Regions from separate parts of the Virgibacillus sp. MG-45 genome, predicted to be linked through region 2. Evidence: predicted binding sites of a transcription regulator. Region 2 holds the regulator's gene; each other region holds the start of a gene.
What was found. Region 2 encodes Rex, which represses fermentation and respiration genes when NADH is low (regulators of the CRP and FNR family bind a similar motif). Its sites were predicted from a motif close to TTGTGAAATATTTCACAA; they were not measured.
Positions count from the first base shown of each region.

Region 1: a site for Rex is predicted at 1,425-1,442, ahead of qoxA (cytochrome aa3 quinol oxidase subunit II). Genes of this name have one in related genera too.
Region 3: a site for Rex is predicted at 1,723-1,740, ahead of SPK86_RS10375 (4Fe-4S dicluster domain-containing protein). Genes of this name have one in related genera too.

Region 1 covers NZ_JAXOFU010000006.1:65,860-69,148, reverse strand. The annotation lists gene qoxB (cytochrome aa3 quinol oxidase subunit I) at 1-213, opposite strand, end outside; gene qoxA (cytochrome aa3 quinol oxidase subunit II) at 340-1,254, opposite strand; gene SPK86_RS08230 ((Fe-S)-binding protein) at 1,720-3,084, opposite strand; gene SPK86_RS08225 (FAD-linked oxidase C-terminal domain-containing protein) at 3,084-3,289, opposite strand, start outside.
Region 2 covers NZ_JAXOFU010000012.1:72,286-75,574, reverse strand. The annotation lists gene SPK86_RS13065 (ABC-F family ATP-binding cassette domain-containing protein) at 1-888, opposite strand, end outside; gene moaC (cyclic pyranopterin monophosphate synthase MoaC) at 1,141-1,635, shown strand; gene SPK86_RS13055 (redox-sensing transcriptional repressor Rex) at 1,638-2,285, shown strand; gene SPK86_RS13050 (YdiK family protein) at 2,626-2,826, opposite strand; gene SPK86_RS13045 (CPBP family intramembrane glutamic endopeptidase) at 2,831-3,289, opposite strand, start outside.
Region 3 covers NZ_JAXOFU010000008.1:126,071-129,359, reverse strand. The annotation lists gene SPK86_RS10380 (esterase/lipase family protein) at 1-1,561, opposite strand, end outside; gene SPK86_RS10375 (4Fe-4S dicluster domain-containing protein) at 1,800-2,678, shown strand; gene nrfD (NrfD/PsrC family molybdoenzyme membrane anchor subunit) at 2,692-3,289, shown strand, end outside.

The DNA of each region.
Region 1 (3,289 bases), on a different contig from region 2:
ACCTCTAAATAACATCAATAGAGCTGATAGAACATACATAATTCCAATTTTTTTATGATCAACTGTTGTAAGCCACTCATTCCAAAGATACCCCCACTTTTTAAAGTAGGTCAACCCAGCTACAATTGCGATCATAACGCCTACAATCGCAAACTGTGACATCACAATCATTGGGTCACTATGTGGAGGGGCAAATCTTGAGAAGTAATCCATGTTGTGTAACTCCTTTGTTAGATAAAAAGCGATCCCCATCGATTAGTCTTTTTATCTTTAATTTGTTTGATTCAATCGAAAGCTCCTACCTACCAATTGGTAGTAGAAGGCAAAGCTACTTTTCTATTATTCTTTTTCTTGATCATGTGCTGACGTATCATGCTCACTATTATGTTCATTTTCTTCTTCATCTTTATTACCATGATTATGACCAGCATGTTCTCCCTCTGGAGGAGGTAAAAATGTTAAATGTGTACCGGTATACGTTTTTCTACCAAGATGTCCGTCTTCTAGCAACTTATTAAATGTTGTTTCTGTTAATGGTTCTGCGGTACCTTTTACATCTGCTACCCAATTATCAAATTCCGCTTGTGGCATTGCTAATGCTTCGAATTCCATTTCAGCAAAGCCAGCTCCACTAAAGTTTGCGTTTCTTCCCATATAGGACCCTGGTGTATCTGCTAATAAGTGCAGTGTATTTACCATGTCGCTCATCGCATACTTTTGTCCACCAAGCTGTGGAATCCATAAGCTAGAAATCGGCCCATAAGAGTATAGTTTAAATTCGATCGGTCGATTGATTGGTAAATTAACATAATTTACTGTTTCTATATTTTGCTCAGGATAGCTAAAGTGCCATTTCCAATTTGATGATGCAGCATAGATAACCAATGGTTCTTGATCCTCATAGCCCTTCGGTGTTGTCTCAATTTCACTTGTCGACTTCACCGTAACGACTGAAAGAAAAATAACAATAATGACTGGTATTGTAATCCAAATCGTCTCCAAAAGCTTGCTTCCTTCGATATGAGGTGGCTTATAATCCTTATCTGCCTTAGAAGCACGATATTTTACGAGCATAAATATATATAGTCCAATAACTGTAAATACGATAGAAGCCATCGTCCAAATCGATAACTTTATTACATTGGCTTGTGTTTCAGCAACTGGACCTTTAGGATCCAGCACCATTAAGTCACACCCTGTAAGCACTGTGACAATAGTGAAAACTAATAATAACAAACCCCATTTCCTTTTCATGAAGGTACCCCTTTCTCTTTTCAAAGCTGTAGATACATGCTGTGTATTTATCCAATCGATGAAGATCAGATATATGCTGCTTCGGAAAATGTCTTATGTGTTATTTTATTGAAGACGTTATATGGTTTAGCTTGAACAGTGTAATACCCTTTGCCCTAAAATGCATTAAAATATGACATATGTCACAAAAAGTTCATCAAAATATATACATTTAGTGACAAGAAGTAGAATATTTTAAAAACTCATAGTGCATGATCGGTAAAAAAAGTAGCAATACCAATGGTTTAAGGTGTTTTAGTAATGGGCTTCCAATTTATTCATTTAGAAGGAAATTAGAGGAATTCACGTTTAAGATCTATATTAATAACCGCAAGAGAAAAAACCTTTACGAAAAACAGTAAAACAAATAAAAAAAGCATTTGTAGGTTTTTTTTCAAACCTACAAATGCCTGTAATTATCCCATCTTAACGAGAAGAGATCACTTTAGTAGCTGCTTCTTCGAAATTTGCTTGTTCATATGCCGCTAACAAATAGTCAACGATATGGACCGCTTCCATGTTCTCTGATAGTCCTTCCCGTTCTATTCCGAGCTTCATTTGCAGCAAGCAACCTGGATTTGCTGTTACAATTGTTGTTGCTTTTGTTTTTGTTGCTTGTTCCATTTTATAATCTAAAATTTGCATCGACATTTCCGATTGAACAATATTGTATATTCCTGCGGAGCCACAGCAACGATCCGCATCTTTCATTTCTATAAAAGTCACCCCATCGATTGCTTCTAATAATTGGCGCGGCTCGATAAACGTTTTTTGGCCATTTCTCAAATGGCATGAATCCTGATACGTAACAATTTGGTTTTCTAGCCGTAATGGTAGCTTGTGAAAATCGAGCTCGATCAGGATTTTAGTAACATCCTTTATCTTTGCACAAAATGCTTGTGCACGCCCGTTCCATTCAGGATCATCCTTTAATAAATGATCGTATTCGACTAAGAATGCGCCACAGCCCCCAGCATTTGTAATGATATAATCAACCGCGGCATCCTCAAACGCGGCAATATTTCGCTTTGCCATCTCACGTGCCTGATCTAGTTCGCCACTATGTCCATGTAGTGCTCCACAGCAGCTTTGTGTCTCTGGAACGACTATTTCACAGCCTGCATACTGTAATAATTGGATCGTTGCATCGTTTGTATGCATAAACATCGTATCCATTAAGCAGCCTGAAAAAAATGCCACCCTCTGCTTTCGCTCTTTTGTTAAAGGGGGAATGTGGCGAGGACGTTGCTTCATTTCCTTCATTTTTGGTACTTGTGGCAGGACTTTTTCCATCGCTTGCATACTTTCCGGAAAAAGCTTCATAATACCAATTGCTTGTGCGAGCTTTTGTGTGCCTGAGCGTTGATAAAACCCGAGCAGTCCGGTTAATCCAATCATGCGATTTTGATAAGGAAACAAATTTTTAAAAAATATGCCTTTCATTATTTTCTCTGGTAGTGAACGGTGATGGCTTTGATAAATAGCGTCTCTTGCTTGCTCAAGCAATCTACCAAATTTTACTCCTGATGGACAAACCGGTTCACAGGCTCTGCACCCTAAGCACATATCAATCGATTGCTTTACTTCTTCACTTGGCTCAATCAGGCCATCAACAAGCCCCTTCATTAACGCAATCCGGCCTCTTGGTGAATGAACTTCATTTCTGCCAGTTTCTATATAAGTTGGACAAGTAGGCAAACAAAACCCACACCGTGTGCAATTCATCAATTCATCGTAATCTATTTTTTCTTTAAATGCTTGCTGTATACGCGTTTTCTCTCGTGCGTCCATCATTCCACCACACCTTCTCGAGGAGACATTGCAAACACTTTTCCTGGATTCATAATGAAATTCGGATCAAGTGCCTTTTTAATACTTCGCATCGCTTCCACACCCGCTGCCCCAGCCTTTAAATGAAGATACGGAAGCTTCATCATCCCTACTCCATGCTCTCCTGTAATCGTTCCCCCAAGCTCAACCGCTTTCGCAAAGATTT
Region 2 (3,289 bases):
TCTTCTGCTTTGTGCACGTTTTGTAGTTGATGCACGAACGATATTGCGTTGGATAAAATCTTCCATCTTTTTAATTTCCGTTTGCTGCTTTTCAAATTCCTTTAGATCCTGTTCATAATCGAGTGCTTTTTGCTCTAAATATTTCGTGTAGCTCCCTTTATAACGCTTCATGCGATGGCGTGATATTTCATAAACGATAGACACAGTCTTATCTAAGAAATAGCGATCGTGAGAGACAATCACTACTGCGCCAGGATAAGCAGAGAGATAGCTTTCTAGCCAAGCTAATGTATCAATGTCTAAGTGGTTCGTTGGCTCGTCTAAAATAAGCAGCGCAGGCTTTAGTAACAGTAATTTACCTAAGGCTAATCTTGTTTTCTGACCGCCACTAAGCTCGCTAATTGGTGTTTCATAATCATAGTTTTGAAAATGAAGCCCTGTTAGAACGGCTTTGATGTCGGCTTCATAGCTATATCCACCGTTTTCTGAAAAGGCATGCTGTAACCGGTCATATTCCTGGAGAATTTTCTCGTACGCTTCAGGTGTGTGTGAAGAAGCGTCTGCCATCTTTTGTTCTAATAAGCGTAACTCCTTTTCTTGCGCGATTAACGATGCAAATACAGCCTGCATTTCATCCCAAATGGATTGATTGGACTCTAAACCAGTATGCTGGGACAAGTAACCAATGGTAAGCTCCTTCGGTTTAAACAATTCTCCTTCATCATAGGTTTCTTCACCAGCCATAATTTTGAGTAAGGTTGATTTCCCTGCACCATTTCGGCCGACAATGGCAATACGGTCCTGATCCTTTATTTCAAGCTTTATATTATGAATGATTTCTTCTGCGCCATAGGATTTACCAATCCCGTTTAATTGCATAATTATCATACGTCTCACCTCAATATTATCAGTGTATCGCATATTGAAACGGACAGGCAATACTATTGTGAAATAAATCACGACTTTTATAGGGTTTTCTGCTAGAATAGAGGCAGGATCATTCGATTACTGAAATAAATATAAATAATGAGATTATCGCTGCTTCCAAGGTGGAGAAAGTATATTGTTTTACTTATTTTTGTTATAATACGTGGGGATGAATTTGGAACGCTTTCTATCTCTTTTAGAGGAGTTGAGTATATGTCAGATTTCACCCATTTTAATGCCCAAGGTAGAGCACGGATGGTCGATATTAGTCATAAGCAGGAAACCGAGCGGGTTGCGCTGGCAAGAACTAGTGTCCACGTCTCAAGAGAAATATACGAGCGAATTACTGCGAAAACGGTTCAAAAAGGGGATGTTTTAGCTGTAGCGCAAGTTGCGGGCATTATGGCTGCAAAAAAAACATCGGACTGGATTCCGATGTGTCATCCATTACAATTAAAAGGGATTGACATTTCTTTTCAATGGAATACGTTAGACAACAACTACGAGCTCGTCATTGAAGCTTTTGTGAAAACAAAGGGCAGTACCGGCGTGGAAATGGAAGCATTAACGGCAGCTTCTGCCACTGCGCTTACAATATATGACATGTGTAAGGCGATCGATAAAGGAATGGTGATTGGAGAAACCTATCTAATGGAGAAAAAAGGTGGAAAATCCGGTGACTATAAGCGATCGGCCAAGGAGGAATAATTATGGATCAAAGTAAAATCCCACAAGCTACAGCGAAACGTTTACCATTATATTATCGATTTTTGAACAATTTACAGCATCAGGGGAAAACACGCGTATCCTCAAAAGAATTAAGTGAAGCGGTAAAAGTTGATTCAGCGACGATACGAAGGGACTTTTCTTACTTTGGTGCCTTAGGTAAAAAAGGCTATGGCTATAATGTAGAGTATTTGCTTGGATTTTTTCGTAAAACCTTGGATCAAGATGAACTTACCGAGGTTGCACTAATCGGGGTGGGTAATTTAGGAACCGCTTTCTTACATTATAATTTCCTGAAAAACAATAATACAAAAATTGTGATGGCCTTTGATGCGGATAATGAAAAAATTGGACAGGATATTGGCGGTGTTCCAATTTATCATATTGATGAAATGGAGCAGCGACTCACAGGAGTACGGGTTGCCATTTTAACGATTCCAGCTGCTGAGGCGGACGGCGTAACAGAGCGTTTAATAGCTTTGGGTATTAAAGGAATCTTGAACTTTACCCCTGCTCGAATTACAGTACCAGATAATATTCGGGTACATCATATTGATTTGGCAGTGGAATTACAAGCATTGGTTTATTTCTTAAAGCACTATCCTTTAAAGCTAGCAGACGAGAAGGAATAATAGAAGCATGTTGAGAAAAAAATTAGGATCTGAATCAACGCAGTTTGAAAATGGGTTCGCTTTCCTCGGGCGCGGCCTCAACTAACTCGGAAAAATAATACGCTTTTCCGAGTGGATTTTTCGACGTACAGGACGTACTAGCGCAGACGTTGCTACAGGACGTAGCGATTTTAGTCTGCGTTCCCCTGTTGCTGTTCCCGAAGGAGTCTCACCCATTTCAACAGCTAGCTAGATTCTTTAATCTAGTTTAAAGGGTTGCCGTATTACGCTCGGCTTAATTGGAAAAAATTAATTCGTTCTTTAATCGGTTTGCGATAATAGAAAAAGGAGTAGCGTGTCGCTACTCCTTTTTTTGATGCTTTAATTGGAAATGAAGTTTCAATAATCGGATTGCCATGCCTAAATCAAGTGTGGCAAAGATGGCAAATAGCATCGTTGTGAAGTTCCATATTGTTTCCTCAGCGCTTATTATAGCGACATAGATGAAAAAAATGGCCATTAATAAATAGATAATCGCAGATGTTTTCGGTGATATCCGCATGATTTTAGCCTCCAATAAAAATCATTTGTAGCTGATTTAATTGCTCCTGCATCTTTTCGATGTCCTCAGGTGTAAATGAATATTGAACTAACACGGTGATCGTGTTTAATGCCATGTGGACGAAGATTGGAACAAGAATTCGTTTTGTTTTGACATATAGAAAAGCGAATACAAAGCCCATGGAAGCATAAATTAATAGATGCTCAGGCTCGCCATGGATAATCCCAAAAATAAACGCAGACATTAGCGCAGCAATGACAAAGTTCGTTCGCTTATAGATCGTACCAAAAATAATTTTTCGGAAAATAATCTCTTCTAAAATTGGTGCTATTATAGCTGGTACAATCATAAATATAGGAATGGCACGCGCAATGTCCATAATCATTTGTGTATTTTCAGAGCCAGGATTTATCCCGAAAATTTGCATCTCGAGCATGGCGGCGATTCCTTGCGCAAAATATGC
Region 3 (3,289 bases), on a different contig from region 2:
TTGTTTTTCCCTCTACATCAATCGTAATATTATATACGGACCCTTTTTCTTTAACTGGTAGCTCCTTCGATAAATCAGTTGTTCCCTTTTTCGTAAAGGTTTGCATCGTATCCGGTTGCCCCGACTTCGTAATTCGGTAAGTAGCCTGTAACGATTTTTCTTCTAGCACAACATTGTTTGCATGTAGCCAATAGTTCCATGTATTACTATTTGTTATCTTATTTTTTGTGCTTTCACTTTCAACTAGTTTTTGTGCGGAATGAAAGTTCGCAACGAGCAAATAGCCATTTTTGTCCTCTGAAGAAAGCGTTAGCTCCCATTCTCCGCTTTTTGGTTCGTCGATCGAAATCGTATATTGATAAGCACCCTGATACACACCTTCCTCTAAAATAGAATGCTTAAGAGCTGGCTCCACGACCTTACCATTAGGCGAAAGCAATGTAACTGATGAAATCGGTGTAGCACTTAACACCCGCATCGTTACATTGTTTACATTATCCTCCACCGCCATCGTAATGCGTTCATCTATACCTTCTGTAAGTTTTCCCCCTCGTATCCATTGATTGCTTAAAGGTCGTGCATTACTATCGTCCTTTGCTTCCCGCTTTTTATAAACAGCATTTGGCTGGGGATCGATTAGAGCTCCTTCAAATACAGGGAACGTTAGTCCTGTTCGAATCGTCGAATGTGTCCATTCTCCAATTGCTAATTGCTCTCCACCAGGTAATCTGCTACTCGCCGTTGTCACAACCCCATCATTTGAGCCATATTGCGATAAATAAACACCACCATACCAGGTTGATGAAAACACCGAACCCCAGCTTGTTCCTCCTAACGTATAATAGTCGTTATAATATGCTTTCGGTTCTTGATCGATAACCGATCGAAAATTGGCCATGTTCCCCGTTTGCATCGCATACGTACCATCTCCCTTTGCACCAATTAAATCTGCTAGCCAGCTCGACCACGAACTATAGGCCAAATCAGCTAGTTGTGAGCCATGATGAGGACTAGATAATGTAATAACATTCTGGACATATTGCCATGCACCATAGTATGTCAACGCCGTTTGTGTATCCACGCCTCCCTTACTGTATGCAACGATTGTGATTGGCTTCCCACCAAAATGATTGGAAATTTCTACGATCTTTTCTGCAAGTAAGGCTCCATTATCCCACATATCTGCTGATGCACCACCAGCATCGTATAATTGGATAAATGCCGTCTGATATCCTGCATCAAATGCCGTTTGGTACATATCATTATTTTCCCAAAATATTTGTGCCACATTATTTAGCCCAGGAACAAATAATAAGACAGGAGCATTTGGAATAAGATTTGGTGGAACATCGCCCTTATACCATTCTCCAGGCGTTTCTGCATTGCCATTTCCCACCTTTCCAGTAATCGTTTCTTCTTCATTACTATCAACAAGAACAGGTAAAGCTGGAGCATGCTTAGCAACATCAGTCACTGCGTCTGCTTTCACTGAATAATTAGTAATACCGAACAAAAGAACCATCAGCAAGCTTGTAAAAAATATAAATTGGACACGTTTCATTGTAATCCTTCTCCCCTTTCTTCTATTCCATTTCCATTATATTTACATCAATGCCTAAACATAACGCGATATCGATTTTCCCAACACATGGAACTCTCATTTCCATTTTCCTATCTTTCTAGCACTTGGAACTTATGACAAATTAATGACTTCTCTTTAGTTTGTGATAATTGTTACATTTTTCGATTTCCCCCTCCTTTACACTTTAAGTAGAACGAATATAAAAGAGGTGAAGTGGATGCTGAAACAACTTTTAGAAAAAGATTGGAACAACATGGTTGACGCTGCGCTACCAAATCCAGATGAAGAACTTAATCAATCACCGTACAATTCTAATCTCGGATTAAGTATGGCAGAGGATGCCAAGAAAGTAGTAAATGGAAAACTAGATATTGAAGTTTTTCATAAAAAATATCACGCATCATTAACAAGTGAATTTGGAGATTTATTTACACAAGCACCAGTAGAGAGTAAAAAAGAGAATGGTGTTAAATGGGGAATGGTAATCGATCTTCGAAAGTGTGTTGGCTGTGATTCTTGTACCGTTGCCTGTAAAGCGGAAAACCGCACCCCTCCAGGCATTTCTTATAATGTAGTACTTGAAGAAGAAATTGGGGAATTTCCAAACGTTGCCAAAGTTAATTTACCAATGCCATGTATGCACTGCGACAACCCACCATGTGTACAGGTGTGTCCAGTTCGAGCTACCTTTAAGCTAGATAATGGTATTGTTACGATTGATAACGACCGTTGTATCGGCTGCCGCTATTGTATCGTAGCCTGTCCATATGGCGCTAGATCGTATGATTTTGGCGAGAGCTATGAAGATGAAATGCTTGGCTTTAATGATGTTTCAAGCCCAGAATACGGGATCGAACGTGGCGAAAGAAAGCCTAAGAAAACTCCAATTGGAACCGTTCGCAAATGTAATTTCTGTATGCACCGTCTAGAGCGTGGTGAAGAGCCTGCATGTGTAGAAACGTGTATTGGGGATGCTAGATTTTTCGGAGATCTTAATGATCCGAATAGTACCGTTTCAAAGCTAGCAAACAGCCCACGAGCATTCCGCCTAAAGAGCGAGCTCGGAGCAGGACCTAATGTAATCTACTTAAAATAAAAGAGGTGAAAACATGATGCAAGGCATAGCTAAACAAGAACCACTAAAGGAAAATTCGAAGGCCTCAAACCCACTATTTAAATGGTGGATTGGTATTTTACTCGTCCTCTTTGCTATTGGTGGTTATTTCATAATTGAGCGACTTATTCTTGGATTAACAACGACGAATCTATCATCCATCACACCATGGGGTGCATGGATTGCATTTTATATCTTTTTCGTTGGGCTAAGCGCAGGATCCTTCCTACTTTCAACATTGATTTTCGTATTCGGTATGGATCAATACGAACGAGTAGGTAAAATGGCTCTTTTCACTGCGGTTGTATGTATGATTATTGCACTTACTTTCGTTTTAATGGACCTTGGTCGTCCTGAACGCTTTATGAATGCACTTATCCACTGGAATGTAACGAGTATTCTTGCATGGGAAATACACTTTTATGTGGTTTACATTTCTTTACTTGTAGCAGAGCTTTACATTGCCATGCGTGAAGATCTCGTTCGACTAACAAAGGTCGATAGTATCAGAGGGAAAATTGCTCGCATGTTAACATTCAAGAACAGTACAATCAATGAACATACGAAAAAAAGAGACCATCGCTGGATGAAAA